4 regions of the Planococcus sp. BI3 genome follow, and region 4 is predicted to be linked to each of the others. Evidence: predicted binding sites of a transcription regulator. Region 4 holds the regulator's gene; each other region holds the start of a gene.
What was found. The regulator LexA, encoded in region 4, represses DNA repair genes until DNA is damaged. The targets are predictions, from matches to a motif close to CGAACATATGTTCG.

Region 1 (7,577 bases), 260 kb from region 4:
AAGAGGCGTTTTATTCTGCACTTTTTTAGGAAGAATCTTTTGGATAAAAGCCGTTGACCCACTGGCTGGTTGCCACAAAACCTACTATTCCATATACTAATGAAGAAACGAAAGCAGGGATTCCTATGAAATTAAAACTGATGTTGCTGGCCCTATTCTTCCTCTCCGGCTGTGGCATGTTGGAGACGACTGACACCGCTGGCACGACCGACCACATCGATGTGGAAGTGACGCAGGTCATTGATGGCGACACCATTAAAATCATCTATGAAGGTGAAGAAGTCACCGTCCGCTATCTGTTGATGGATACACCGGAAACCAACCACCCGCGCCTGGGCGAACAGCCTCTCGGCAAAGAAGCCACTGAAGAAAATAAACGCTTGATCGAATCAGGCGATGTATCGATTGAGTTTGACGTCGGCGACCGCTTTGACGATTACGACCGCTTGCTGGCCTATATTTATGTGGATGGCGAAAGCGTACAGGAACAGATGATTGAATCGGGACTTGCCAGAGTCGCCTATGTCTTCCCTCCAAATACACGCTATCTCGATGACTTCGAGCAAGCGGAACAAATCGCGAGAGACAAAGAAGCAGGCATTTGGCAATACGAAAACTATTCCACTGACCGGGGCTTCAACTCGGATGCGTTCGGCCAGGATTCAACCGGAAATAACAGTCCTGCCGCCAGTGAGCCGACTGACGGCGATTGTGAGATCAAAGGCAATATCAACCGCAACGGCAATAAAATCTATCACTTGCCGAGCGATTCCTCCTACGAGCAAACCAATCCGGAAGAATGGTTCTGCACGGAACAAGAAGCACAAGATGCCGGTTTCCGGGGTGTTGGCCAGTAAGAAAATGCGATTTTCATTCCGCTGCACTAGAGAAGGATCTGGAGGCGGAATTTGCTAACTGCATGAGGCTAAACATGGACAGTCCTTTTCTTACTTAAAAACTATTGACTTTTTCCCAGGACAAGCTATACTTATATTTGTCCTGGAAATTGAGATTCCTTAGCTCAGCTGGGAGAGCGCTACCTTGACAGGGTAGAGGTCGCTGGTTCGAGCCCAGTAGGAATCATAAAAAACCCGTATACAGCAAGGGGTTACAGTAAGCACTCTCTTTCGTTAGAGAGTGCTTTTTTGTGTCTACATTAAAAAGGTGCTTTTGGTTGTCTCTGAAGTATAGTTTTTTCTTCCTATAAGAAATAGCAAAAAATATATCTTGTTACAAATTCCCAGAAGTGATTGTCCTCTAAATTTACTCTACAGCAATCTCTACCTCTATTAAGAGTGGTCGTCTTTCTTGTATTTATAAGGTACTTTTGACCAGTTATAAAACAGAAGAAACAAGAAAATAAAAAACGATATGCCTACGTTATCGATCCATTTAATCTCACTATTACTAACTAATTGCCAAACTGTAGATACTGCAAAATATATCAAGGGCAGTGTAATACTTTCCTTAAACATACTTCCACCTCCCTATTCTATACAATTCTTCAGTTAATTAGGAATACCTCTTTTCAAAGTTCCAACTCTGTTGGCGTAACTTCCTTTGAGAATCGCCCTATCTGCCTTCCTCACAATTTTGTCCGGCATGGGTGTTAAATCGAAAAACCGCACAGCCCCATTGGCTGCGCGGTTTTTTTGCTGCTTATATTCTATCAACCTTCGGATAGCCAGCCGAAAAAACGGCGACCGCGACATCATATTAAAAACAATAATATGACAATCAGCAAAATAACACCATAGAAATAGAACCCGTCTCCAAAGCTTACCTCTTCTTCACCAAAGAAATACAAATTTAACTGTTTCATTCGATCATTCCTTTTCTAAATTTCTCCAATAAGCGATTCCTACTTTCATTCGACCGTCAAAATCGATACCACTCTATCCATCGGCAGCCTGTGCTTCTCAGCTTGGTCTCCGTAAATCAACATCCGGCTCCTTGCATCGATGCCTTCAATGATGCCCCTGTGTTCATGGATGGCGCCGTCCTTCCAGCTGTGGATGAGAACTTCGCATTGGCGCTTTAATGCAATGTCCATCTCCTCCTGGAGCAGCTGCAGGTCGTACTCATTCAGCTCGGGCTTCGGCACCTTTTCGTCTTTTTCGTACCACTCCCGGATCATTTCGACATGTTCCGGCAGCATTAAAGCTGTCCATTTGATCTTTCCACGGTCTTTGATGTCGCCTACGGTTTTTAAATATTTATTGCGCTTCATCAGACCACTCCCCTTATTCTTTATTGTGTCCGCCGATCAATTTCGTCCGTGCGATGGCTGTGCCTGCCTGTGTTCCTGATATGCCGCGGTAAATCGCCGAATAGCCGTACTTTTTCCGGATGTCGTCCATAGCTGTTCCAAGACTTCTGTTTTCGAACTTCCGTTCATCAAAGAGGCTTAACTGCATCGATGATTCTTCTTCCAGGTTGCTGATGGACAGGGAAATCTGCCGGACAGGTTTGTGCTGGAAATGTTCCCGGAAAATCTCTTGGCAGATGCCGTAAATCTTCAAGGTGTCATTGGTCGCTTCTTCAATAGAGCGTGAGCGGGAAAATCCCCCACCGAAAGCGGTCTTGCTGTATGCGATGCCTAAATGTATGGTCCGCCCTGCTCGGCGCGCTTGGCGCGTCCGCATTGCGACGTCTTCGCACATTTCCAGGATGATGGTCATGATGTCTTTTTCTTCTATGTAATCCCGGTACAGAATCTGCCCTTTTCCGTAACTGATCTGCCCCTCGATTAAAGGAGACCCCAAATCCGACAAATCGATGCCATTGGCATGCTGATGCAGTTGATTGCCCAAAATGCCAAACTGGTTTTCGAGGATGGAAAGATCCGTGCATGCCAAATCCCCGACACAATAGATGCCCATGCTGTTCAAGGTCTTTTCGGTCCGGGATCCAATCCCCCACATTCTGCGTAGAGGCGTAACTGGCCATAACTTCGTTGCCACATCAGCATATGTCCAATAGGCAAAACCAGTTTCTTTCGCTTCCAGATCCAGGGCCAGCTTCGCCAGCAGCATATTGGGCCCTCCACCGACTGAGGAAGGCAGTTTAAAGCAATCGAGCAGCTCCTGCTGGATGCGGCGCATGGTGGATGCAGGCGGTCCCCATAACTTCTCGGTGCCGGTAAGCTCAATAAAGCTTTCGTCCACACTGTAGATGTGAATCGATTCTTTTGGCACATAAGTCCCCAATAATTCAGTGATAGCCATGGACTGCTGCAAATACAGCTTCATTTTGGGTTCAATCAGCAAGATATCCCGGTGGTTTGGAATTTCAAAAAGCCGTGTGCCGGTTTTCACGCCAAACCGCGCCTTCATCATCGGGGACGCAGCTAAAACCACACTGCCTTTCCGCTCCTGATTTCCGACAACCGCAAGACAGGCTTCCAGTGGATCCAAGCCCAGCTCGACCGCAGAAACACTGGCGTAAAAGCCGCGCATATCAATACAGAATATGGAGCGTTCCGGCAATTCATGTACCTTCATCATCACCATCTCCTATAAGGGAACGTATGTTCTTATTCTATACCACAGATCCGACAACGGCAATCCTTTTATGAAAATAAAAAAATCCCTCTTCACTTGAGTGAAAAGGGATGAAAGGGGAAGCGGCTAGTTTAAAACTGTTCTAGCTTTTAGTCTGATGCTCTAAAAGATGAAGTGTATCAAAATAGACAGAAAAACCGATCCGCCTCCTGAAAAACAAATTTTCTAACAACTTTACATTTGGCTGACCGCGTATTATGATGGTTGGAGTAAGAGATTTGACATCCATCGTTCTTATCAGCGCACCGGAAACCAGTACACTAACTGCTCCCGCCCTGCAGGAATCATTGGGTGCCAAACCCACTGCAAGCTTTAGGAACAAAGTTTGCTTTGAAAAAGTCATCGCCTTCGGGTGGTGGCTTTTTTCGTTCTTCTGCAGTTAAAAAATATATCAAAAGAAAACCGGCCGGGCATCAGCCCGACCGGTCTTTTCACATTTTTTATGCTTCTGCTGTTTTAGCAGGTTTTTTATCGCGTGCCAGCCATTGGATTCCAAAAAGAATCACAAATGCAATCGCACCAATCGTATCAGACAGACCTTCCGGATAAATCAAAGCCAACCCGGTTGCAAATGTAAGAATACGCTCGATCCAGTTGAGCTTCCGGTACCAATACCCGATCAGTCCTGCTCCAATGGCGATCATACCTGTCAGAGCGGTGATCAATACCCAGATCAGTTCTGGCCAGGTCGTATCGATCATCAGAAGAGACGGTGATAAAACGAACATATACGGAATGATGAACGCTGCTGCTGCTAATTTAGCTGCAATAAAACCGGTTTTGATCGGTTCCCCGCCCGAGATTCCTGATGCTGCAAATGCCGCCAAGGCAACAGGCGGTGTAATATCGGCGATGATCCCGAAATAGAACACGAATAGATGGGCAGACAACGCGACCACAAGCGGCACCGCTGCGCCAACCGGCTCATCCAGCATCAACAAGGTGATGATGGCCGGAGCCGCTATCGTAGACGTGATGACATAGTTGGCGGTTGTCGGTGAACCCATGCCCAGGACAATCGCTGCCAGCATGGTGAAGAAAAGCGTCAACAGGATATTTCCTCCTGAAGCTGAAACCAATCCGTTCGCCAAGCTCAAGCCAAGGCCGGTTTTTACGACGACCCCGACAATAATTCCGGCTGATGCTGTTGCGGCTGCAACAGCCAAGGCAGTCCGAGCCCCGTCAACCAGCGCTAAAATCATATCTTTGAAATTCAGACGCGTTTCTTTATTGAAGGAACTGACGAATATCGTCAGCAAAATTCCGTAAAGTGCCGCCTGCATTGTCGGAATGCCAATCAACAGGAATACGATGATGGCGACAATCGGAAGCAGAAGGTAAATCTTTTTCAATACTTCTTTGCGGTCTGGCATCTCTTCCGGCGAAAGGCCCTTCAAGCCGATTCGCTTGGCTTCAAAATGAGTCATGATCCAAACCCCTGTGAAATACAAAAGAGCTGGTATTGTAGCTGCTTTCGCAATTTCCCAGTAAGTCACTCCACCGATGAATTCCACCATCAGGAAGGCTGCGGCCCCCATGATCGGCGGCATCAATTGTCCGCCTGTCGAGGCCGCTGCTTCTACCCCGCCGGCGAATTCCTTCTTATACCCCAATTTTTTCATCATTGGGATTGTATAGGAACCCGAAGTTACAACGTTGGCAACCGAACTCCCCGAAATGGTCCCTTGCAGGGCACTCGAGAAAATTGCCACTTTTGCCGGTCCACCTGTCAAATTCCCGGCAAGTGATACCGCCAAGTCATTGAAATACTGTCCGACTCCTGTCTTGACGAGGAAGGAACCGAATAACAGGAAGGTAAAGATGAAAGTCGCCGATACGCCGATTGGTGTCCCCAATATGCCGTCGGTTGTATAGAACATCAGCTGGACAAGTGAATCCAGGTCCTGTCCTCTGTGGCGTAGAAACCCAGGGAAATAAGGTCCAAAAAAGGCATAAGTTAAAAATAAACCGGCAATGACGGTAATCGGCATTCCCACTGCACGCCGTGTGGCTTCAAGTGTCAGTAAGGTTGCTAAAATGCCGACGATCAGGTCCATTTCCGTGACTCGTCCGAGACGAAACACTAAATCGTCATACATGATCGGCCAATAAGCGGCTACGCCGATCGACAACAGAGCCAGGATGTAATCGTACCAGGCCACTTTATGGCGAATCCCTTTGCGTTTTCTTGCAGGGAATAAGATATAGATTAAGGACAAGGCAAACCCTAAGTGGATTGACCGCTGAATATAGGCGGTATACTGTCCGAAAATGGCGGTATAAAGTTGGAATAAGGCAAAAGCCAATAATCCAAAAAAGACCACGTGTTTAATGAATCCGCTTAAATCCCGCGTGTTGGATTCAGGATCATATTTCTGTAGAATTTCCTTCTGCTTTTCTTCTGAAATGTAAGACTCATCTTCTGGTGGAAGCTTTTGCTGTTCGCGCTCATCCGGAGACAACTTATCGCTCATCCATTCTCACTCCTTTTCTTAGTTGAAATAGGGACAAGCGCTCTACCCGAAAAGTGTAGGACTTCCCTCTTTCAAGCGTTTTCTTCAAATCCATCTGGTGCCCTTTTGCAACAAATGACAATCCTGCATCAACATCCCCCACAAACAGCCGGAACTCAGGAATCTTCCTCTTCATGTTCTTGATAAAGTATTTCCCGTCCCTTTCGACAAAGGTTTCCCCTTCTCCTGCATTTGAAGGCATGCCAATATTAAAATCTTCGTATTCAAGCTCGGTCATCATCAAAACATTATTCTCCACCACTTTGTAGCTTTCGATGACTTCTGACAGATGAATGGAATGCGTATACCTTATTTGGAAATACGGGCTTTCTACGGGCACATAAGCCGCTGTTTCTTCAATCTCATTATCGATAAACACATAATATTTATGGAAAGGGAAGAATGCGATTAAGGAGCCGATTAAGATGAGGGCAATCAACAATGGAAGAATTAGTTGGGTTCGGGTAAACCGCATAGTCCATTCTCCTCCATCTGTAAAACAAATAACTGACGGCAAGCTTGCGCTTTACCGCCAGTTAATTGCTCATTCAATTAATTTACTTCGTCAAAATATTTCTGTGCTCCCGGATGGATATCGATTCCGATCCCATCAAGAGCTGTTTCAGATTTGATAAATTCAGCTTTTGCATGCTGGATTTGATCTGTGTTTTCATAGATCGCTTTCGTGATGTCATAGACAAGGTCTTCTGAAAGGTCGTTCTGAACCACTAGCATAGCCAAAACAGAGACAGTCGGAACTTCCTCAGTCAAGCCGTAGATGCCGGATGGTACAACGTCGTGGGCATAATATGGGTATTTTTCAATCAGTTCGTCAGCTTTGTCCTGCTCTACAGGCACAATGACAACATCTGAAGTAGCTCCAAGGCTTTCAACTGCGCCTGTCGGAGTTCCTGCAGTGATGAATGCCGCGTCAATTTGACCTGACTGCAGACTTTCCTGTGACTCACCGAAGTCAAGGTTCTGTGCATCGATATCTTCCATTGTCATGCCATGGATTTCCAATAATTGTTCAGCGTTAATATAAGTCCCGGATCCAGGGGCACCAACAGAGATGCTTTTGCCTGCCAAATCATCAAATGAAGCGATTCCCGAGCTTGAAGTCGTAACCAATTGAATTGTCTCCGGATAAAGTGCACCGATGGCAGAAACAGTATCGATCACTTCGCCTTCGAACATATTCGATCCTTCAGCAGCATAGAAAGCTGTATCCGTTTGGACAAATGCGATCTGTGCAGCGCCATCAGCAAGTGCTGTCATGTTTGCAGCAGAAGCCTGTGAAACTTCAGCCGTTGTATCCAAGCCGGTTTCGTTTTCAATGATTGTCGCCATTGCGCCGCCAAGTGGATAATACGTTCCTGTTGTGCCGCCAGTCAGGATGCTGAGGAATTCGGGATCAGCAGCGCCGCCGCCTTCGCCTTCGGGTTCAGTAGCTGCATCATCTCCGCAACCTGCCAAAAATACAGATCCTGCAAGAGTTACT
Region 2 (7,577 bases), 1.1 Mb from region 4:
AAGTATGGTACCGCCTTTGTCTCCACCTTCTGGACCCAAATCGATGATATAATCGGCTGTCTTGATGACGTCCAGATTATGCTCAATGGTCAATACCGTATCGCCATTGTCCACAAGGCGCTGCAGAACAAGAAGCAGACGGGAAATATCGTCGGCGTGGAGACCCGTTGTCGGTTCATCCAAAATATAAAAGGATTTGCCGTTTGAACGCTTATGCAGCTCTGATGCCAGCTTGACGCGCTGCGCTTCACCTCCGGATAAAGTGGTTGCAGGCTGGCCAAGTGTGACATAGCCAAGGCCGACATCTACAACTGTCTTTAATTTACGGCTGATTTTTGGAATGTTTTCGAAAAATGAAGCAGCGTCTTCTGCTGTCATGTCCAGGATATCTGAGATGCTTTTGTTTTTGTACTTCACTTCCAGGGTTTCCCGGTTGTAACGCTTGCCGTGGCAAATTTCACAAGGCACATAGACATCCGGAAGGAAATGCATTTCTATTTTTATAATACCATCTCCGCGGCAAGCTTCACAGCGACCGCCCTTGACATTGAAACTGAAACGGCCTTTTTTATAGCCGCGCACTTTCGCTTCATTGGTCGTCGCGTAGACATCACGGATATCATCGAATACGCCGGTATAGGTTGCCGGATTTGACCGGGGTGTCCGTCCGATCGGTGACTGATCGATATCGATGACCCGTTCAAGCCCTTCGGTTCCTTCTATTGAATCGAAATGGCCCGGTTTCGCTTTTGCCCGGTTCAGCCGATGTGCCAGCGTCTTGTAAAGGATTTCATTGATGAGCGTACTTTTTCCGGAACCTGAAACCCCGGTCACCGCGGTGAATAAACCAAGTGGAATATCGACATCCACTTTCTTCAGGTTGTTTTGATTGGCTCCGCGGATGGAAATTTTCCGGTCGTTCGGTACTCTGCGTTCGGCAGGCAATGGAATGAACTTTTTGCCGCTCAAGTATTGGCCAGTCAATGATTTCTTATTTTTCATGACCTTCTCCGGGGTTCCTGCAGCCACGATTTCACCACCATGAACACCAGCACCCGGTCCGACATCGATCAAATAATCAGCTGCCAGCATGGTATCTTCATCATGTTCGACAACAATCAATGTATTGCCGATGTCGCGCATGCTTTTCAATGTCTCAATCAACCGGTCATTGTCACGTTGATGCAGCCCGATCGACGGTTCATCCAGAATATACAAGACCCCGGTCAACCGTGAACCGATTTGGGTCGCCAAGCGGATCCGCTGTGCTTCCCCTCCGGACAAGGTTCCTGAAGCCCGGTTCAAGGTCAGGTAATCAAGCCCGACATTGATCAGGAAGCCGATGCGTTCCTGAATTTCCCGGATAATCAATTTAGCAATCTGTGTATCTTTTTCCGATAGCTTGAGGTTATCGAAAAATTGATAAGCTTCGACTATCGAGAACTCCGTCACTTTGCCGATATGCACATCGTTGACCTTGACTGCCAAAGTCTCGGGCTTTAAGCGATAGCCTTCACAGACCGTGCATGGCTGTTCGCCCATGTATTTTTCCATTTGTTCGCGGATATAGTCAGATGAAGTTTCTCGATAGCGGCGGTCCACATTGGACAACACCCCTTCAAACTGAATATGATTGTCCCGGATCTGGCCATAATCGTTTTCATAGCGGAAGCGGATCTTGTCGCTCCCAGAGCCGCGCATGATGACATTGATGTGTTCTTCCGGCAACTCACTGACGGGCACGTCCATGTCAATCTTGTAATGCTGGCAGATCGCTTTCAGTAATTGCGGATAATATTGCGAGCTGGTCGGCTGCCAAGGCAGAATCGCACCTTTATTGAGAGATATGTTCCAATCTGGAATGACCAGTTCAGGATCGACTTCCAGCTTCATCCCGAGGCCGTCACATTCCGGACAAGCTCCAAAAGGTGAGTTGAATGAAAACATTTTCGGTTCCAGCTCCCCAATCGAAAATCCGCAGACTGGGCATGCGTGATGTTCACTGAACAGCAATTCTTCCTGGCCCATCACATCAATCAACACCCGGCCATCGCCTAAACGCAAAGCGGATTCAAGTGAATCACTGAGCCGTGGTGCAATATTCTCTTTCATGACAACCCGGTCGATGACCACTTCAATTGAATGCTTTTTGTTTTTATCAAGCACAATATCATCATCCAAATCAATCAATTCCCCATTGACCCGAACCCGTACATACCCTTGCTTTTTGATGTCTTCAAGCAGCTTGACGTGGGTTCCTTTTCGGCCTGTGACAATCGGCGCCAAAATCTGCATTTTTGTACGTTCCGGATAAACGATCAGGCGGTCGACCATTTCCTCGATCGTTTGTGATGAAATTTCGATGCCGTGGTTCGGACAGATCGGCTTTCCGATGCGCGCGTACATAAGACGCATATAATCATAGATTTCCGTTACCGTTGCCACAGTGGAACGCGGATTCTTGCTGGTTGTCTTCTGATCGATTGAAATGGCTGGTGACAGCCCTTCAATCAAGTCGACATCCGGCTTGTCCATCTGCCCCAAAAATTGGCGGGCGTAGGAAGACAGCGATTCCACATACCGCCGCTGCCCTTCTGCGTAAATCGTATCAAACGCCAGTGAGGATTTGCCGGAACCGGACAGCCCAGTCATAACGACAAGCTTGTCACGCGGAATGACAACGTCGATATTCTTTAAATTGTGCGCACGTGCGCCCTGTATCCGTATTTCTTTATTCTTCAACTTCCATCATCCTTCCGCTTTCAATTCAAGCACTGTATCGCGCAATTCTGCAGCCCGTTCGAAATCGAGTGCTTTGGCCGCTTCTTTCATTTCTGTCTCGAGGAGTGCGACCAGCTTCATGCGATCTTCTTTGTTGAGTTTTTTTCCGGATACTGCTTTTGACACATATTCTTCCGCTTCTTCCGCCGCGGCAGTTGCGCGGATGACATCACGGATTTTCTTCTGTATTGTAATTGGCGTAATGCCATGCTTTTCGTTATAGTCGGCCTGGATGGTCCGGCGGCGTGCGGTCTCATCTATCGCTCTTTGCATCGAGTCCGTCACCCTATCAGCATACATGATAACATGGCCATTTGAGTTTCTGGCTGCTCGGCCCATCGTCTGGATCAAGGCGCGTTCTGAACGCAAGAAGCCTTCTTTGTCCGCATCTAGAATGGTCACCAATGAAACTTCCGGAATATCCAGTCCTTCACGCAGCAGGTTGATGCCAACCAGGACATCGTAAACACCCATCCGCAGTTCCCGGATGATTTCAATCCGTTCAAGCGTCTTGATCTCAGAATGCAGGTAGTTGACTTTGATGCCGGCATCTTTCAGGTAAGCCGTTAAATCTTCCGACATTTTTTTCGTTAAAGTCGTCACCAGTACCCGTTCATTGCTTTCCGCACGCTGGCGGATCTCATACATCAAATCATCTATCTGGCCTTCAATCGGACGGATTTCGATAGTCGGGTCAAGCAGCCCGGTTGGACGGATGATCTGTTCCACCATCTCCGGGGTATGCTCCAATTCATAGGGACCAGGCGTAGCCGAAACAAAGACCGCCTGGCTGATATGTTTTTCAAATTCATCGAAGGTCAAGGGACGGTTATCCATAGCCGAAGGCAGCCGGAAGCCGTAATCCACCAATACTTTTTTCCTTGCCTGGTCACCATTGAACATGCCGCGCACCTGCGGCAGTGTAACGTGGCTTTCATCTACAACCAACAAGAAGTCTTCTGGAAAGTAATCAATCAATGTATAGGGCTGGGCACCTGCAGGACGAAGCGTCAAATGGCGGGAATAGTTTTCGATGCCGGAGCAGAAGCCCATCTCACGCATCATCTCCAAATCATAGCGCGTCCGCTGTTCGAGGCGCTGCGCTTCCAGCAATTTGTCTTCTGCGCGCATTTCCTTCAGACGCGCTTCCAGTTCCTCTTCAATATTGGCAATCGCTTTGACCATTTTGTCTTCGCGTGTAACAAAGTGGGATGCCGGGAAGATGGCGACGTGGTCGCGTTCGCCGATAATTTCACCAGTCAGGGCGTCCACTTCGCGGATGCGGTCGATTTCATCGCCAAAAAACTCGACGCGCAGGCATCGTTCGTCGCGTGACGCCGGGAAAATCTCAACCACATCTCCACGAACCCGGAATGTCCCGCGGATAAAGTTGATGTCATTGCGCTCGTATTGAACGTCGACCAATTTTCTTAACAATTGGTTGCGCTCAATCTCCATTCCTTTGCGAAGTGAAACGACCAGTTCACGGTATTCTTTTGGTGAACCGAGGCCATAGATGCAGGAAACGGATGCAATGACGATGACATCGTCCCGCTCAAATAAGGAGCTCGTCGCAGAGTGGCGCAGCTTGTCGATTTCATCATTGATGCTGGCATCTTTTTCGATGAATGTATCCGATTGCGGCACGTAGGCTTCCGGCTGATAGTAATCGTAATAACTGACAAAATACTCAACCGCGTTATCAGGGAAGAACTCCTTGAATTCGCTGTAGAGCTGGCCAGCCAATGTTTTATTGTGGGCCATGACCAGCGTCGGCTTTTTCACCTGCTGGATGACGTTCGACATTGTAAAGGTTTTACCTGTTCCTGTAGCCCCCAGCAATGTCTGGCAGCGTTTGCCATTGATGATGCCCTGCGTCAGTTCGGCAATGGCCTGAGGCTGATCGCCAGCTGGTTCATAAGGAGCTTGAAGATTAAATTCCTGTTTCATGTTAAGACGCCCTTCCATTATTTCATTACTTCTACTTTACCATATGCCCTAAAAAACCCCTAACAAAAAGCGAACGTATGTTTTTTTATGTGGAAACAAATAAAAAAATGCGAAACAGTGGGTTTATCTGGGCTGAAAAACTCCTGCGGAAAATTAGAAGCACGTAGAGTAGAGCCAGAAAAAAATTCGATTTTCACAGCAAACAGAAAAAAAGGGAAGTCAGATTGGCTCCGACTTCCCTTTTCTCCGGCTATTTTCAGTTAGCCATTTATTCAGTTTCTTCGTGCTTTAGAGTTTGTAATTGGGCAGCATATCTAGCAAATGCTTTTTGGTCATTATGATCCAGGGCTTCGTCGATAAGCGTCATAAGCTGTGCTTCCTGTTGGGAACGGTGTACATGCTTTAAGAACAGGTCCAAATAAATATCGTTCAGCAGTTTTTCCGCTTCCGTAATTTTTTTTGTTTGAGCCATCGCTTTCATGAAATCAGCATAAGAATAATAATTTTCCATTCTTCTTCACCCCGAATGCTTTTCATTAGTATACATTAGCCGAATGGAATAAATCAAGATTTATTTGAAAATTCCAACGAAATAGAAAAAATTTTATTTTCAATCTATTGCGCATTGCGAAATTTCCATTTTTTATTATAATAAGGTATGTACAGTAAATTTAGGGGGTTAATCTTCATGCACAAAAAGAATCATAGGCCATTCTCGTATACCATCTGCGCCAATACGTATGCCCTTTTACCCTATACAGACGGCCATCGCACATGGATGCGGGTGATTGAAGACCGCAGTGAATTTGTGGTCGAAGAAGCTGTTTATAAAACAGTCACCACTTCCTGCCGTTTCTACCGTGCTTCACTTGAAAGTGCGACACTCTATGCCCAAAAAGCAGTCGGCGTAAAACACAAGCCCCCTATCATCATCGGCGAGTATTATGGCAACCCACTAATTTTCTTCCCGACCCACTCTCCAAAGAACAAGGAATGTGTCTGGTTCAATTATGACGCCATCGATTTGATTGAAAGCGACAGCAGCGGCAAAGGCAGCATCATTTATTTAAGCAATAGCGAAACGGTTTATTTGGATGTGTCCCCCATCGCTTTACGCAATCAGCATTCTTTTGCCGGTTCACTCCGCCGCTACTTTAAAAAAGCACAGCGTGTCCACAATCACCCCATGGCTTATGTAACGAAACGCACCTTTCCGCCACGGAAACAGCAGCCACTGGATTAATCGTGTCCATACATTATGAATAATCACCCAGGATAATTCCATCCAAGCTGCTGCGCAGTCTGTTTATATGCCATTTCTACATATGGATCTTTGTTTTCTTCAATTCATTCTACATATTCTTTTGTGCCCCAATTTTCCGGTTCCACTCTAGTCTGCAAGTACCCAAAATAAAAAGAGTTGCCGCTTGAAGTCATTGAAACTGACTTCAAGCGGCAACTCTTTTTTCTTATTTAACCAAATCTCCAGATCCCAATCCAGAGAACCGGGATGCTTTGACCTCTATTTAATCGATCGGTACGCCCATAAAGAGCCGACGAAAAATACCGACGATACCCAGAGATAAGGTTCATTCCAGAACCATACCGATACTGAAATCCCGGTGAATGAAAGAATCGTGAAGATCCCGGCAAACATACGGGATTGCAGGTCACGCCGGTATTCGCGTTCCCGGCCATCCCGATTTTCATAATAGCGGCGAAGGCGTTCCGGTTCTTCCAGGAAATTAATGACTTTCTGCGGCAACACACGCAAAGGCCCGGTAGCGTTCAGCGCCCAGCGCAGAACATCCTCTTTCCCAAAGATCCCTTTGCCTTCTTTCTGCGATGAGGCCCATTCCAATATTCGCGGACGGGCAAGTGCAAGTAAATCCACATTCGGATCCAACACATGCAAGACGCCGACGAAAATGGAAGCGGCCCGGCCGAAAAAGGCGAATTCTGCCGGCAATTGGACCGGCTGTGTCCGGACGATTTCCTGCATATCGTTCAGCAGCCGCTCAACGACAAAGCTGTCCATCTGTGACAGCTCGTTGGACTCATAGGCTGCTACCAGCCGGGAAATCGCGTCACCCAAGACGGCGCGATCTGCCTGTGGCAGCAAGAACCGCAGCTCTTCCAACGAATCCAATACTTGATCGTAGTTCTTGAAAATGATTCCTTCCGCTGCACGCAAGACTGCCTGGGAATCCTTTTTCGAGATATTGCCGATCATTCCGAAATCGATCAGCACAATGCCGCCGTCCGGTTCCAGCAGGATATTCCCGCCGTGGGGATCTGCGTGGAATTGCCCGCCGTATAGAACCTGCTCCAGGAATAAAATAAACAGGCGTTCAGAAATCTCATGGCGGTCCAACTCATTCTTTTCAATGAATGCCAGATCTGTGATGCGCGCGCCTTCGATCCATTCCATCACAAGCACACGGCGTGTTGTGAATTCATCAAAATACAACGGAATGCGAACTCCTTCCATAGCGTCAAAGCGATCCGCAAAAGCACGGCCATTCTGAAGCTCTTTCAGGAAATTCAATTCAGCGCCAATCGTCTCCGTCATTTCCGCATACAGCAATTTAAAATCAATTTGCTTGGCATACGGAGTGAATTTTTCAGCCATCCAGATGACGATGCGGATGGCTTTAAAGTCTGCGCGCAAAATGCGGTCTGTTCCTGGCCGCTGAACTTTGACGGCCACTTCCATGCCGTTTTTCAACACGCCTTTATACACTTCACCAATTGACGCGGATGCTACTGCCGAATCCGACAAGTGATCCAAGTAATTCATATGGGGGGTGTTCCACTCCTGTTCCAGCACCGAGACGATGCTCTTC
Region 3 (7,577 bases), on a different replicon from region 4:
CGCACTCAGTTATTTCGAGTTGAAACGGCCCGAAAACATCCGTCTGCTGTCCATGTCCGGGCTCAAAGACCAATCCGCAACCGCCGGCATTCGGGACTTGATTAAGGACTGCAAGGAACGCGGAACGGCAGTGGAGCAGGTCATCTTTGCAGTCGACAACGATGCAGCCGGCGAACAATTCGTGGAGCGCTGGTCCAATTACCTAACAAGCTTTGAAATCGACAAGCCGAAGAACAAAGACTGGAATATTGATTTGGTGGAAGCGAAGACTCCGGTAAAACAAAAGGAGCCGAAGAAAGCAATGGAAATGGAAAGGTGAGGGATTGAATGGCGTTCAAAGGGAAAAAGAAAACTCCGGAAGAGAAGATGAAGGAAATCGAAGAGCTGACAACCGGCATGGATCAGCAGATTGAATCGTACTTTGTTTCTGAAAAGGCGATGCGGGAGCACCTGGCGTTCATGGCCAACTTCCACAACTACTCACAGCGCAATATGGTATTGATTGATAAGCAATTCATGGGAGCCGAGGCAGTGGGCTCCTTTAATTTTTGGAAAAGCAAAGGAGCGGCTGTCCAGAAGGGCGAGAAGGGCATCAAGATTCTGGTCCCGACGCCGGTCCAGTTTTATAAGAAGAACGGCATTGACGTGCCGGTCTCTTCCGCCAGTAAACAGGACCGTGAATTGATTGATAAAAAACAGCTGGATACAACCAAGAAAACGTTCTTCAAGATTGGCCATGTGTTTGAATACACGCAGACGAATGCGCGTGAATTGAATCTGTCCGTCTCCGAAATCTTCGGGAAGTACCACCGGGATGGCACGTTGGAAAGCAGCAGGGAAATGATGGCCGCGTTGAACAAAGTCGCCGGTAAATTGGATTTCACCATTGTCGACGAGGCGCCATTCGAACTTGGGACGGCCAAAGGAGCTGCGGCTCCGAGTGAAAAAATCATTGCGTTGAATCCGCGGAATACGGAATTTGAAAACGTTTCGGTCCTGATCCATGAACTGGCACACGCCAAGATGCACACGCCGGAACGGTCTAAGGAGCTGACGACGAATGAAAAGGAATTCCAGGCGGAAATGGTTTCCTATGTGGTCGCCAATCGGTACGGCATCGATACAGAAGACTTCACGCTTTCCTATTTGGCCAACTGGACACAGGGGGCTGAATTGAAGGAGAAGGAGCGGCTGCTGAAGGAAGTCCAAAGCACAGCCAGCGAGTTTATTGGTGAAATCGATTCGCATTTTGACCAGGTAAAAGAAATGGAGATGCAGCAAAGCAAAGCGGATGACCTGTCGCACAACCTTACGGACCAGGCGTTAAAAGCGCATGAAGCTTCTGCCGGAAACGAATTGGCCAACGACGAACCGGCGATGTTCATCCACGGCGTCAGCAGCCAGTTTAAGCCATTCGGAGAAGTGAATAACCTCGACTTTGATCAATACGACCAAGAGCGCACAGCCTATACGGTAGCCATTCCCCAAGACACCGGCCTTACGCTCGTCATCAGTTCTCAATACGAAAAGGGCGAGTACATTCACCCGCTCCATCAATTGGAGAAGGAACAGCTGGTGGACAAGGAGACATTCGCAACATTGGAAACCGGCTACCACGACGAATTGTTGAAGCAAGATGATGCCTACATCCAGTCATTCGCCGCCCGCTTGAGGACGGCGATTCATAAAGAAGAGACTCCTGCAGCAGACAAGAGCAAAAAGCTTCCCAAAACAACATTCGAAATCGAAAGGTGAGGAAAAACATGACACAAGAAAAAGCAATCGAACGAAGCCATTCACTTAAAATTACTTCTGGAGAGATGATTGACGGGAGGAAAGATGTTGACGATGTCGGGAAATTCGTGATGACCAACAGTGTAACCGGAAAAGAACACGAACTGACAATGTGGGCATATGGACTCGCATCAAACCACGAATTGGTTGATGTTGATATTTATAGCGCTTCACCAGAGGAATTGATTCGCATGACGGATGAAGGAATGGATATTGAGGATGCCTATTATCATTCCGCTAAACTGAATTCATTGGGCGATTTTATTACAATCGAAAAGGACGATGAAATCCGTCCAGATATTAGAATTTACACGTTCAATCCTACCGCTAAATATGAATATGATATTCCCACGACGGACTTGAAAATGGATCTGCATGACTTAATTGTTAAAGAAGAAATTGGGGATTTGATCATCATGAAGGAACAAAACACGTTGACGAAAGAAGACGTTCTTGATTTCGGGAAACTCGTTAGAGGAGATGACATCCGCTATGACCTTGGAGACACGCTAAAGGAGCCGATTCAAAACCTCCTAAAGGAAAATCAGTTTGATGCCGAGGAACTCGCTTTAATAAAAGGGGCTGCTAAAACCTTGGGCGCCGAGGTTGATGTTAATTCACCGGAGATAGCGAAAGAAATGCAGCACAAGGCCAAGGCGCCAGGCAAAGAAGAAATCGAGCATTCCAGATGAGCTGATGAGTCTGCCAAGAGAAGTTTGTCCATCGATGAATTTAGCATGATTAAAAAAAGTCAGTTGGGCAGCCGTCAACGAAAAATACCTTACGAATCGAAACGATTGGAAATCAATAGAAAGAAATTAGAAAAGAGGTGATAGCTCATTATTCTTTCCTTATTTCATCGATAAATAGCAAGAAAATTCAGTTCTCAACTACTTCTTTTGAAAGGCTTCCGCTATACTAAGAAAAAACCGATTTTGGGAGAATGGGGAACGACATGAAGCATCTACCAACCGTCAGCCGCGCGAAAGAGGAGATTGAATATTTACAGGACTATGTGTCACTTGCCGAAGTGTATCATGCAAACACGCTAAAGAAGGAAATCATTAAATTGTATGCCTATACGGGTAGTATTCAAAAAGTTGCTTTGCAATTAAATGAAGAGCGAGAAGCGCGAAATCTACCGCTGATTGATGCCGCTTTTGTGTCCTACACCATTCAAAGCAAACCACAGGATCCGTTGCACAAGCTGCTCCGAACCAATTACTTACAAAAGACGAAACATATCCGAAAAAAACCAGCGAAAAAAGGGAAATATAGTTATTGATGCTCTGCTAGGAGCTGATAGGAACACCCGAATGTCAAACGAGTTTTTTAAAAAAAGAAAGTCAGTGGACCGGCTTTTTCTTCGGTAGTTCAATGCCTAATTTCTAAAAAGAAGAGACCGTTTAAACTAGAAGAGACTGATACACAAAAACGATAGAATCAATTTTAATCGAAAAATGAAAGAACTTAATCAGTTGAGCCCCTCATCTTTCTTCGGATGAGGGGCTTTTTTATTTTCTTCAATGGATTATTCAATGGACTTTAGCGGTATAATAAGAACATATGTTCTTATTATAATTAGGAGGTGGTCAACATGAAAGTGAACAAACACTTGAAAGTACAAGGCACAATCAAAGATCGGGGAGTGATCAAGTGGCAAGGAATGATGTTGACAGAACACGTTGAAATGATCCGTGCTTGGTACGAAGAGGACCAACACGATGCAGAACCGGAATTAAATGAAACTGACCTTCAGCTATTACAGGAAGAGCTTGTATTGGCCACTCAACGAAAATGCCAGGTGAAATTGAAATCGTGGAAAGAAAAAAAGTTTCATTACCATCTCGGTATTATCCAAGAGTTGGATGGGCGTAGCCGTTCCATCATCTACCAAGATCCTTCTGGTATACACCGATTGCCGATGGATGAGTTGGTGAGCGTCTGGTTGCTTGATTGAAACGGCGCTTATTCGTGTGGAGCGAAAGGAGCCAAGTTCAGTTTTGTTCCAAATAGGCAGAAATGAAGAAATGCTGCACTCAGAGTAGATGAAGAACAAGATAATTCAATGGACTTGGGCCCTTTCAGTTCGTAAAAGTGTACTTTTACGAACGGATTTTAATAGCAAATTGCCCTAAGGTTTAATAAATATGTAATATTCAGCAAATACATTTTTATATCTTTGCCAAATACAAAAATACGAGCTTCCTTTGCCAAAGGAGCTCGTATTTTTTTATTTCGCCATCAAATCTGCAGCTGTCGGCAGCCGTCGTTAAGCAACTACCGGATAACCCAATTTCTCAATGACTGTTCTCAATTCTTCCGGCGCTACTTTGTCCGCGTCGTAGACAGCTTTCACTTTACTGGAGTTGAACAGCACTTTCACTTCCTTGACACCATCTATTTTCCCTACTTTTCCTTCAATTTTTTTGATGCAGGAAGGGCAAGTGAGCGGTTCCAATTGGAATTTTACTGTGGTCATGTCAATCTCTCCTTTGTTTTTTCTACCTTAAGTATAGGACGCCCATCCATCCAGTTCCTTGACGGCCATCAATTTTTTGAACGGAGTAAGCTTCGCGGTAGTTATAGAAATGGAAGAAAGAAAACAAACAGAAAAAGAAAATGCAAAAAAGCTTCAGGGCTTGATGAAGGTCAAGTTATTCTGTCTCGAAACCACTTAAGATAAGGGTGTAAAGAAAATAACAGTCGAAAGAAAGAGGAGTGGAACAAAATGATTGGGTTCATTCATAAACACAAAAAAAGCATCACTTTTCTAGCCGGTTTCTTACTGGTCCTGGCGCTGGTCTTGAACTTCACGGGTCACCATGACCTGCGGCAGTTCACATTGATCACCGCGACGGTCATTGCCGGGATTCCGATCGCGGTCAAAGCGTTCCAGGCGTTAATGATGAAAGCGTTCAGTATTGAAATGCTGGTAACAATCGCCGTCATCGGTGCGCTTTTTATCGGGGAATACGTGGAATCAGCAGTCGTAACGTTCCTGTTCTTGTTCGGGGATTATCTGGAAGCCCGCACACTGGAAAAAACACGTTCTTCTCTAAAAAGCCTGGTGGATATGGCACCGCAGGAAGCGACCATCATCCGTGATGGCGTCAGTGTGACCGTGCCGGTGGAAGAAGTCGTCGAAGGGGATCGTGTCATCATCCGGACGGGCGGAAAAGTGCCGGTGGACGGTAAGATTGTCACTGGACAAGCTTCACTGAACGAAGCGGCTATCACAGGGGAATCCGTTCCTGCTTCCAAAAAAACAGGAGACAGCGTATTCAGCAGTACTATCATGGACACGGGTTATCTTGAAATAATTGCTGAAAAGGTTGGAGATGACACAACATTCGCGAAAATCATTGAACTGGTGGAAGAAGCGCAGGAATCAAAATCAAAAACAGAAAAATTTCTGAATAAATTTGCGAATATCTATACCCCTGCGGTTGTCGTTCTTTCTGTTCTGGTCTATGTCCTGACAAGAGACCTTCATCTCTCGATCACCTTCCTTGTCATCGCTTGTCCTGGCGCGTTAATCATCGGTGCACCGGTATCAAGTGTTGCGGGCATCGGCAATGGCGCGAAAAACGGCGTGCTGGTTAAAGGCGGCGAAGTGATGGACCGCTTCTCAAAAGTCGATACACTGGTCTTTGATAAAACCGGTACGTTGACGAAAGGGAAACCGGAAGTGACGAATATCGAGGTCTTCAATTCGCACGAAGAACAGGATCTGCTTCGATTGGTGGCGCAGGCGGAAACGGTGTCTGAACATCATCTTGGTCAAACAATCGTCAAAGAAGCGAAGAGTCGTGACATGGCTCTCGACCAGGAACCGGAAGCCGTCAATGTGATCAAAGGCAACGGCCTGACGGCTACAGTGGAAGGTCGAATTTTGACCATCGGGAACCGCAAGCTCATGAACGCAGAAAATATCGCCATTCCGGCGGAAGTGGAAGCGTATGCGGTAAATCGCGAGAAAGCGGGAAACACAGCGATCTTCGCGGCGGTGGACGGAGAAGTCGCTGGCATCTTCTCGATTGCCGACCAGATTCGTGAAGACGCAGCGCCTGCACTTGCTCAGATGAGAAAAAATGGTATCAAGAAAATCGTTATGCTGACGGGCGACAACCAGCACACCGCTGAACTCGTGGCTACCGAATTAGGGCTAGACGAATTCCATGCCGAACTGTTGCCGGAAGACAAAGTAGCGTTTGTGAAACAACTGAAACAGCAGGGACATGTCGTGGCAATGGCAGGGGACGGCGTCAACGATGCGCCGGCAATTGCCACAGCCGATATCGGACTCGCGATGGGTGAAGGCGGCACGGACATTTCAATGGAAACGGCGGATGTCGTCCTGATGGCCGATAAGCTAATGCAATTCTCACACGCTTACTCCCTGTCCAAAGCGACCATCCGCAACATGAAGCAAAACACGTTCTTCGCAGTCGGCATTGTCGCTGTCTTGCTCGCCGGTGTATTAATGGGCTCCGTTCATCTGGCGTCCGGCATGTTCATCCACGAAGCTAGTGTCCTGATTGTCATCTTGAACGCCATGAGACTGATGGGCTTCAACCGGAAACAGATGCAGCAGCGGGAAAAAGAATTGGAACCCGTTCAAGTGTAAAAAATATAGGTGAAAATGAAGAGAAGGGAGGAATCCGCTACTTTCTCCCTTTCCTTTCTACAGCTATTGCGTAAAATCCGGAGTTAAAACCAAAACATTTAGGAGGAATCTTATCATGACTGAACATACTAACCACGAACACCATCATGCAACTGCAGCTTTTATGGTCAATCATTTAATCGCCAATCAAAATGTCTTATTCGTGAAACTTCACCAATTCCATTGGTACTTGAAAGGACCAGAATTCTTTCCGCTGCATGAGAAATTCAATGAACTTTATGACGAAGCCAACGAATACTATGATGCTTTCGGAGAACGCTTGATTGCCATTGGCGAGAAACCGTATTCGACTCTCGGTGAATATCTGGAACATGCATTTATTAGTGAAACACCTTATATTGAGCCGCTTTCTTCCCAAGATATGCTTGGCATATTAGTGGATGATTACCGGGTCATTCGGGATGTAACAGTCAAAGCCATCCATCTTGCGGCGAAAGAGAAAGACGATGTAACGGTGGATATGCTGACCGGATACAAAGCCAGCCTCGATAAAAACATTTGGATGCTGCAGGCTTATCTGGGCAACGATGCTTTAGAAGGGGAAGATGAAGAGTAGGAGAAAATAAAACGCGTTGCAGAAATATAGTCTCTCTAAATCAGTAAACCATCATACGATAGAGACACATTCGTTTCTATTGTACGATGGTTTTTTTAATGTATTTATCTGAAGCTCTGAACAAGAGTCATCACCGTTTCACTCTGATCTCGACAGGGTAAGCAACGGTTGTGAATATACTTCAAGAAAGGGTGGTTTTCATGGTGGAAAAAACAGCGGAAGAAAAACCGAAACGCAATTTAAGACCGGTCTATATTTTTTTGGCTTTTGCCATTTTAATTATCATTGTTTTATTGCCAACGCCGGGAGATTTATCAGTGGTGGGGCAAAGAACACTTGCCATTTTAGCATTTGCGGTCGTTTTATGGATGACAGAAGCGGTTTCGTATCCAGTCAGTGCCGCCATGATTATCGGGCTTATGGCTCTGTTGTTGGGTCTTTCCCCAAATCCCGAAAATCCAGGGGAGCTACTCGGTACGGGAGATGCACTCAGTCTGGCATTGGCGGGTTTCAGTAATTCGGCAGTGGCGCTTGTCG
Region 4 (7,577 bases):
TCAGGGGTTTGCAGAAACACTGAAACTGGCGAAAAGGCCGCTGGAGTATAAATTATTTAAGCAATCTGCGTTAGAGAAGATACTGAATCGTTCTATCAATGAAGTTTTTTTCGATTGGAGCTTCAATGAGGATAAAGGATATGCAGTTATAGCTTTACAAAAAAATGATAATAGCTAGAGCAGCTCTTCGGAGGTGCTTTTTTTTTTGAGGGGAAAATAAAATTTTAACACCTTAAACGGTTTACAGCTTTCATTTTGAGGTTATAATTAAGTGCAGCCAAGAAATTTAATAACTCATACTGAATTTTCCTTTGGAAGAACAAAAGGAGGATTTTGTGGGAGGGGATTAAATTGAGGAAAATTCAAGGACTTTCGAAACTGGTTGATTATTTAGAATCAGTAAATTATCCGTTGGCTGCAGAGCAGATTACAGATTTAATGTCGAAAAGAAAGATTCCGCACCGCAAAGCATATCAGGATACTGTGATCTTTAATTTGGAACACATAGACTGGTGGATTGCTGAGCAGCAGAAAAGATGATTATTAAATGAATATGCTTGAGTTAAGTTAAAGAAAAGGCCTCTGGTTGAGTTCTGCAAAGAATTTAACCAGAGTTTTTCTTTTTTTATGGTAACTTTATACACTTTTGTACGTCTGCTGTTATAATAATCTAAAAGCAAAGGAGAAATCTACTATGCGTTTTCTCATGATAATCATTATCTTTTTAATATTCTTTTCATTTGCTGGAATTGGAGCATATGTCGTAGGCCCGGATTTTTCGGTGGATCGCTTTGTTGCTAAAGCGACAGAAGATCTGCGGAATAATGGCCAGATGGAAAAAATAGTGGAGTATGTAGAGAATGATCCTCAAATGCTTGAATACATAGAAGAGGCCCAGATTGCGGAACAGCAGAGCCAGCCTTTGCCATTCCAAACAACTGAAGATGCTGCCGGGACAGTGATTAAAAAGGTGGGTTTAACTGACTTGGCTAAAATGAAGTCCGGAGTTGAAGATGGGACAATGTCTGCTGACGAAGTGATTCAAAAACTTGAAGAGGATTTAAATGAAGAAGAACTGCTGGCTCTTAAAGTCATTGTCTTTAAGGAATTATACAAACAGCAATAATGCTTTATATATGATAAACTGATTCACGAAGACAAAGCAAATAGATTGAAGGAGGCCATTGCATGAAATCGTTTCGAGTAGAATTTAATTTTGATCAGGGCAATACGATCGTCCACAGCGTCCAGGCTATGGATAAAGAGTCGGCATTAAGCAACATTCCTTCTAATGGCACTTATGAAATTTCCGATATGGAAACAGGCAATATTATTCGCATCACAATTAATTTGGTTAAATATATAAAAGTCAGCGAATTGTAGAAGGTTTCTTCTCAATAAGCTGCACGCAAGGTGCTGCTTATGCAGCGCTTTTTTTATGCCCGGAATTGGGAGAGGTCAATCTGATGATGGAGGGGTTTTATGAATTTTAAAGGTTCGAGTGCATATGATGAAAAAGATTTTTTGGAGAGCTTTCTGCAAAGAAGAAATCGGATTGAAAGCCCCAATAACACCATTGAAAAACCGGTGATCTATAAACTGCTCGGAGCATTTCAAAACAAGCGTGTACTGGATCTGGGATGTGGGGATGCGTTGTTTGGAAAAGAACTGTTGGAGGCTGGTGCGCTTCATTATCACGGAGTGGAAGGTTCAAAAGGGATGAGCGGGTTGGCGACAGCGAATTTAGCAGGTCTAGAGGCTCAAATCACGCTGTCTGCAATAGAATCATTCAGCTTTCCAGAAGGTGGGTATGACATCGTTGCATCTCGCTTAGCGCTGCATTATTTGCCGGAAGTGGATCAAGTGTTTCAAAACATCCATAAGTCGCTAAAGGAGAATGGGAAATTTGTTTTCAGTGTCCAGCACCCGCTGACGACTTCTTCTTTTGCAAGTAAAAAACCTGGAGAAAAGAGAGGCAGTTGGATTGTGGATGATTACTTTGAAGAAGGCGAGCGGCAGGAACCGTGGATCGACAAAATAGTGGTCAAGCATCACCGTACCATTGAAAGTTATTTTACGGCGCTCACCGAGGCGGGATTTACAGTGACGGGTCTATTAGAAGGAATGCCTGAGCGGCAATACTTCGAAGAGGAAGAGGAATACAGCAGAAGAAAAAGAATTCCGGTGATCCTGGCTTTCAGCTGCATCAAGCAGTGAGCAGCAGGTGGTTTTTACATAATGAGATTAAACAAAAAACACCTTCGATTTGGGCACTTGTGTAAAGTGGACCTTCTCGAAGGTGTTTTATAGTATTCCATTTAGTCCGGTTAATCTAAATTGTCCCGGTGTTTTTTGTTTAATGGATTTGGCGATAAACCCCAACAACTTTTCCAAGAATCGAAACCTGGTCCACGATAATAGGGTCCATTGATGAATTTTCAGGTTGCAGGCGGAAATAGTTTTCTTCACGGAAAAAACGTTTGACTGTCGCTTCGTCTTCAGCAGTCATGGCAACAACGATATCTCCGTTATTGGCGGTTTGCTGCTGTTTCACAATGACATAATCCCCGTTTAGAATTCCGGCTTCAATCATACTTTCTCCCATAATCTCCAGCATGAAGATATGATCATCTTCTGTGCCGTAGCTTTGGGGAAGAGGGAAATATTCTTCCACATTCTCAATTGCGGTGATCGGTATACCCGCGGTTACTTTACCGATTAATGGAACGTGCAATACTGGTCTTTTATCAATAAGCGCTTCATCAGTGCTGATTACTTCAATGGCTCTTGGTTTTGTAGGATCCCGGCGGATTAAGCCTTTGCTCTCGAGGCGGGCCAAATGGCCATGCACAGTCGAACTGGATGCCAGACCAACTGCCTCTCCAATTTCACGTACGGAAGGCGGATAGCCTTTCAAACGAACTTCATCTTTTATGAATGTCAGTATATCTTCTTGGCGTTTGGATACTTTTTTCAACAGTTTCACCTCATTTGAGTAATTCTACTTAATTTCTACCAATAGTATACCAACTCGGGCAATGAAATGCAAACATAGGTTCGAATTTTATTCTTGACAAAAACACCTGTTCGCCCTTATTATGAGAACATACATTCCGAACATATATTCTCAGGAGGCGATTTATTTGACGATCATCCGACAAAATTCTTATCTAATCGTATTTTTTGCTTTAATTGTGGTATTTACTTTTTATGCAATCCTGTCCCATAATACAAACAGTGCACAAATGAGCCAAGTTGAAATAGCAGAAGGCGATACACTCTGGACTTTAGCAGAATCGTTCAGTGGCACGACCCCTCATCATGAATGGATTGAAGATATTATGAAAGAGAACAATCTTTCGACTTCGAAAATTATTGCCGGGCAATCACTTAAGATTCCCAGCGACCAATTAAAATTTGCTCCTGATGAGACCATTAAATTTGCAGGTGATGCCGAATGAAGAAACATGCATTAATTTATTGCCGTGTCAGCACGACCAAAGATACGCAGGAGTCTTCCCTTGAGAGACAGGAAGAAGAACTCATGAAGTTTGCGTTTGAACAGTCCTATAAAGTAGAAGGTGTTTTTACCGATCAGCACAGCGGATATGAAATGGATCGTGATGGGCTGTTGGAGATGCTGAACAGCATCAAGACAGAAAAAGTCGATGCTGTATTTATCCAGGACGAAACACGGTTAGGCCGAGGGCATGCACGGATCGCCCTTTTGCATGTAATGAAGAAATACGGTGTAGATGTTTATACCCTATCAGATCGTGGTCCGATTGCATTAAATGATATGGATGACATGGTGCTTGAAATTTTGGCGATCGTAGAAGAATACCAGCGCAAAATTCATAATGCCAAAATAAAGCGTGGCATGATGCGCGCAGTGGAAAACGGCTACAAACCAGAGAAAAACCTAAAAGGGAAAGGCAATCCTGATGGCCGGGAACGTCTGGACCTTCCCATCGATCAAATTGTCAGCTTGAAGACCAATGGCCTGACCTTCAGTGAAATCGCTGTGACGCTTCAGGGATTCGGCTATCAGGCGAGCAAAGCGACAGTCCATCGCCGATACAAGGAGTACGAAAAACTGATGAAAGACTAAACCATTGCAGAAACCTGACTTTTTTTGTACTATATGAAAAGAAGAAAGGTGGATGTCTATGTTATCACCAGACAAATTAGGTCGTATAAATGAGCTGTCACGTAAATCGAAAACTGCAGGATTATCGAAAGAAGAGGCAACAGAGCAATCTTCTTTGCGCCAGGAGTATTTGCAGACTTTTCGTAAAACGATGCGCGGCACAATTGAAAATGTAAAAGTGATTGACCCCAATGGAAATGATGTAACTCCGGATAAGGTCAAAAATATTCGAGAGAATAAGTATTTGAATTAAATACTTATTCTCTTTTTCATTGTATTCTTTTCTATTGTTGACTAAACTAGTAATGGATTAAATTTTTTGTTTGAGAGAGGATGTTACTATGTCAACCCACGCAGATCAACTTGCAGTGACTACAATTCGTACACTTTCCATCGATGCAATCGAAAAAGCAAATTCTGGCCATCCAGGATTGCCAATGGGCGCAGCTCCAATGGCCTATACATTGTGGACGAAACATATGAACCACAACCCGAAAAACCCAGATTGGTTTAACCGTGACCGTTTTGTATTATCAGCTGGACATGGTTCTATGCTTTTATACAGCCTGCTTCATTTAAGTGGCTATGGTTTGGAAATGGACGAAATTAAAAACTTCCGCCAATGGGATTCAAAAACACCAGGACATCCGGAATATGGCCACACTACAGGCGTCGAAGCAACAACCGGACCACTTGGCCAAGGAATTGGCATGGCAGTCGGTATGGCTATGGCTGAACGTCATTTAGCGGCTACATATAATAAAGAAGGCATGAACATCGTCGATCACAACACATTCGCTTTATGCGGTGATGGAGATTTGATGGAAGGTGTTGCCGGAGAAGCTATTTCTCTTGCGGGCCATTTGAAACTGAACAAATTAGTCATTTTATATGATAGCAACGACATTTCATTGGACGGGCCACTCGGCAAAAGTTTCTCTGAAAACGTTCAAAAACGTTTTGAATCATACGGCTGGAACTACTTGCGCGTAGATGACGGCAATGTTTTGGATGATTTGTCTGCGAAAATTGCACAAGCCAAAGACTTTTCAGACAAGCCGACATTAATCGAAGTTAAAACCGTTATCGGCTACGGAGCTCCGAACAAATCCGGTAAAGCGGATGCACACGGCGCGCCACTTGGTGAAGATGAAATGAAACTGGTCAAAGAATACTATGAGTGGACTTTCGATAAAGATTTCCATGTACCTGACGAAGTTTATAAAACTTTCGAACAGGCAACTGAAGAACTTGGAGCAAAAGCTGAGTCTGAGTGGAACGAATTATATTCGCAATACGAATCAGCACATCCGGAGTTGGCAGAACAATTGCAGACGGCAATCCGTGGAGATCTTCCGGAAAACTTTGACGCTGATTTCCCGACGTATGAATTCGGCAAGAAACAAGCAACCCGTTCTTCTTCTGGAGACATGATCAATGCAATCGCTAAAACGGTTCCTTCATTTTTCGGCGGCAGTGCTGACCTTGCTGGATCCAACAAAACAAACATTAAAGGCGCGGGCGACTTTGATTCGGAACATCCTGAAGGCCGCAATATCTGGTTCGGTGTCCGTGAATTTGCGATGGGCACTGCCTTGAACGGTATGGCGCTTCACGGAGGCCTTCATGTCTTCGGTGGAACGTTCTTCGTCTTCAGTGACTATGTCCGTCCAGCAATCCGTCTGGCTGCGTTGATGGGCCTTCCTGTGACGTATGTCTTCACACATGACAGTGTAGCGGTAGGGGAAGATGGTCCGACTCATGAGCCGGTTGAACAATTGGCTTCTCTTCGTGCAATGCCGAACCTGAGCGTTGTCCGTCCTGCTGATGCCAACGAAACAAAAGCAGCGTGGCGTTTAGCATTAACAGCTAAAACAACACCGACTTTATTGGTGCTGTCACGTCAGGACTTGCCGATTTTGGAAAACAGCGCGGAACTGGCTGAAGCTGGTGTTGAAAAAGGCGCTTACGTCGTCTCACCTGTTGAAAATCCACAAGCGTTATTGTTGGCGACAGGCTCTGAAGTAAGTTTGGCTGTAGCTGCACAAAAACAATTGGCTGAAGAAGGAATTGAAGTATCTGTAGTTTCTATGCCATCTTGGGACCGTTTTGAAAAACAGGACAAGGAATACAAGCAATCCGTTATTCCGAAGACTGTCAAAAAACGTCTGGCTATAGAAGTCGGCACTTCATTCGGCTGGGATCGATATACAGGCGATGAAGGCGATATTCTGGCTATTGATCGTTTTGGTGCCAGTGCACCGGGCGAGCGCATCATGGAAGAGTTCGGTTTCACTGCTGAAAATGTAGCAAACAAAGTGAAAAACTTACTAAACGAAAAGTAAACTAGGGAATGGGAGCAATTGCTGCTCCCATTTTTTCTTGGATATTTATAGCCGAGGGGAAGAAGAAATTTTTAATGGATGAAGTTTCTCTTTATTATTTTTCTAGTTATGGTCACAAATCTTTTTTTATAGTATAATCCATTGTGGTGCACTACTTATTTACGCAACACGAAGGAGGTAACAAGAATGGATACATGGATCTGGATCGTAATCGTTATCGTGGCTTTACTCGCAGGTGTTGCACTTGGATTCTTTATCGCACGCCGATATATGATGAAATATTTGCAAGATAACCCACCAATCAATGAAGAAATGCTGCGAATCATGATGATGCAAATGGGGCAAAAACCGTCTCAAAAGAAAATCAATCAAATGATGGCTCAAATGAATAAAGCATCAACTAAACCTGGCAAACCAGCTAAAAAATAAAAGTACTCTCCGGAGTGCTTTTTTTATTTTGTCTTTTTTACTATTAGAATTCTAGGAAACGGGTATGTTGCCAGTAAGATCCTGGTTTATTGTTGCAGCTTGTATGGAAAAATTAGAGGAGGCGGACTTTATGGCTGAAAATGAAGAGCTGCTGTTTTATTTGCCGGTCATTGAAGAAGATGACAAAGAAGAAGGGAAGTTCCATCTGGAAAACGCAAACTTTAAAAAAGCTTTTCCCGTTTCATTGGATAAGATACAGGAACTGGTGAAGGATATGACCGATTACAATTTGGATACCATTGAACTTCATGTCACCGGCATTGTGAAAAGTGGACCGATTACCGAATTGTTCATTGGTGCCGAGGGACAGGCTGGCATGAAGCTGGTGCTTAACAAAAAGAAAAATCCATAAGAAAAAGCACTCCGCGGAGTGCTTTTTCTTATTTGATAAGAGATGGGACAGCTTTTGCAGAAGCCCAGTGTGTTTCTTGCTGCTTGGGTGTCAGCAAGCCGTACTTCATGAGGAATTCCGCCACGGTCTCCTCGTATTCATCAGGGTTCCTGTTGAAAGACTGTGCGTGGGCACCTTCTTCAAACAACTTCAATTCCTTGGGCCCTTGTTTTAATGCATAAAGTTCCTCGCTCATTTTCGG

Region 1: a site for LexA is predicted at 3,523-3,536, ahead of AC1MEO_RS00120 (Y-family DNA polymerase). Genes of this name have one in related genera too.
Region 2: a site for LexA is predicted at 4,802-4,815, ahead of uvrB (excinuclease ABC subunit UvrB). Genes of this name have one in related genera too.
Region 3: a site for LexA is predicted at 3,354-3,367, ahead of AC1MEO_RS19600 (YolD-like family protein). Genes of this name have one in related genera too.

The regions. Positions count from the first base shown of each region.
Region 1 is NZ_CM155266.1:17,917-25,493, reverse strand. It holds gene AC1MEO_RS00135 (thermonuclease family protein) at 126-857, shown strand; tRNA gene AC1MEO_RS00130 (tRNA-Val) at 1,011-1,083, shown strand; gene AC1MEO_RS00125 (YolD-like family protein) at 1,868-2,230, opposite strand; gene AC1MEO_RS00120 (Y-family DNA polymerase) at 2,244-3,503, opposite strand; gene AC1MEO_RS00115 (TRAP transporter permease) at 4,004-6,037, opposite strand; gene AC1MEO_RS00110 (DUF1850 domain-containing protein) at 6,027-6,551, opposite strand; gene AC1MEO_RS00105 (TAXI family TRAP transporter solute-binding subunit) at 6,629-7,577, opposite strand, start outside.
Region 2 is NZ_CM155266.1:1,420,807-1,428,383, forward strand. It holds gene uvrA (excinuclease ABC subunit UvrA) at 1-2,742, opposite strand, end outside; gene uvrB (excinuclease ABC subunit UvrB) at 2,749-4,731, opposite strand; gene AC1MEO_RS07265 (IDEAL domain-containing protein) at 5,000-5,242, opposite strand; gene AC1MEO_RS07270 (competence protein ComK) at 5,420-5,974, shown strand; gene AC1MEO_RS07275 (ABC1 kinase family protein) at 6,254-7,577, opposite strand, start outside.
Region 3 is NZ_JBWXPQ010000002.1:77,681-85,257, forward strand. It holds gene AC1MEO_RS19580 (DUF3991 domain-containing protein) at 1-319, shown strand, start outside; gene AC1MEO_RS19585 (ArdC-like ssDNA-binding domain-containing protein) at 328-1,755, shown strand; gene AC1MEO_RS19590 (hypothetical protein) at 1,764-2,486, shown strand; gene AC1MEO_RS19595 (hypothetical protein) at 2,738-3,079, shown strand; gene AC1MEO_RS19600 (YolD-like family protein) at 3,392-3,754, shown strand; gene AC1MEO_RS19605 (heavy-metal-associated domain-containing protein) at 4,067-4,276, opposite strand; gene AC1MEO_RS19610 (heavy metal translocating P-type ATPase) at 4,526-6,424, shown strand; gene AC1MEO_RS19615 (Dps family protein) at 6,540-7,040, shown strand; gene AC1MEO_RS19620 (DASS family sodium-coupled anion symporter) at 7,241-7,577, shown strand, end outside.
Region 4 is NZ_CM155266.1:282,542-290,118, forward strand. It holds gene AC1MEO_RS01410 (Na-translocating system protein MpsC family protein) at 1-178, shown strand, start outside; gene AC1MEO_RS01415 (hypothetical protein) at 352-540, shown strand; gene AC1MEO_RS01420 (hypothetical protein) at 695-1,126, shown strand; gene AC1MEO_RS01425 (hypothetical protein) at 1,189-1,383, shown strand; gene AC1MEO_RS01430 (class I SAM-dependent DNA methyltransferase) at 1,483-2,217, shown strand; gene lexA (transcriptional repressor LexA) at 2,357-2,977, opposite strand; gene yneA (cell division suppressor protein YneA) at 3,144-3,461, shown strand; gene AC1MEO_RS01445 (YneB family resolvase-like protein) at 3,458-4,111, shown strand; gene AC1MEO_RS01450 (DUF896 domain-containing protein) at 4,170-4,403, shown strand; gene tkt (transketolase) at 4,492-6,495, shown strand; gene AC1MEO_RS01460 (YneF family protein) at 6,682-6,924, shown strand; gene AC1MEO_RS01465 (hypothetical protein) at 7,055-7,336, shown strand; gene AC1MEO_RS01470 (alpha/beta hydrolase) at 7,365-7,577, opposite strand, start outside.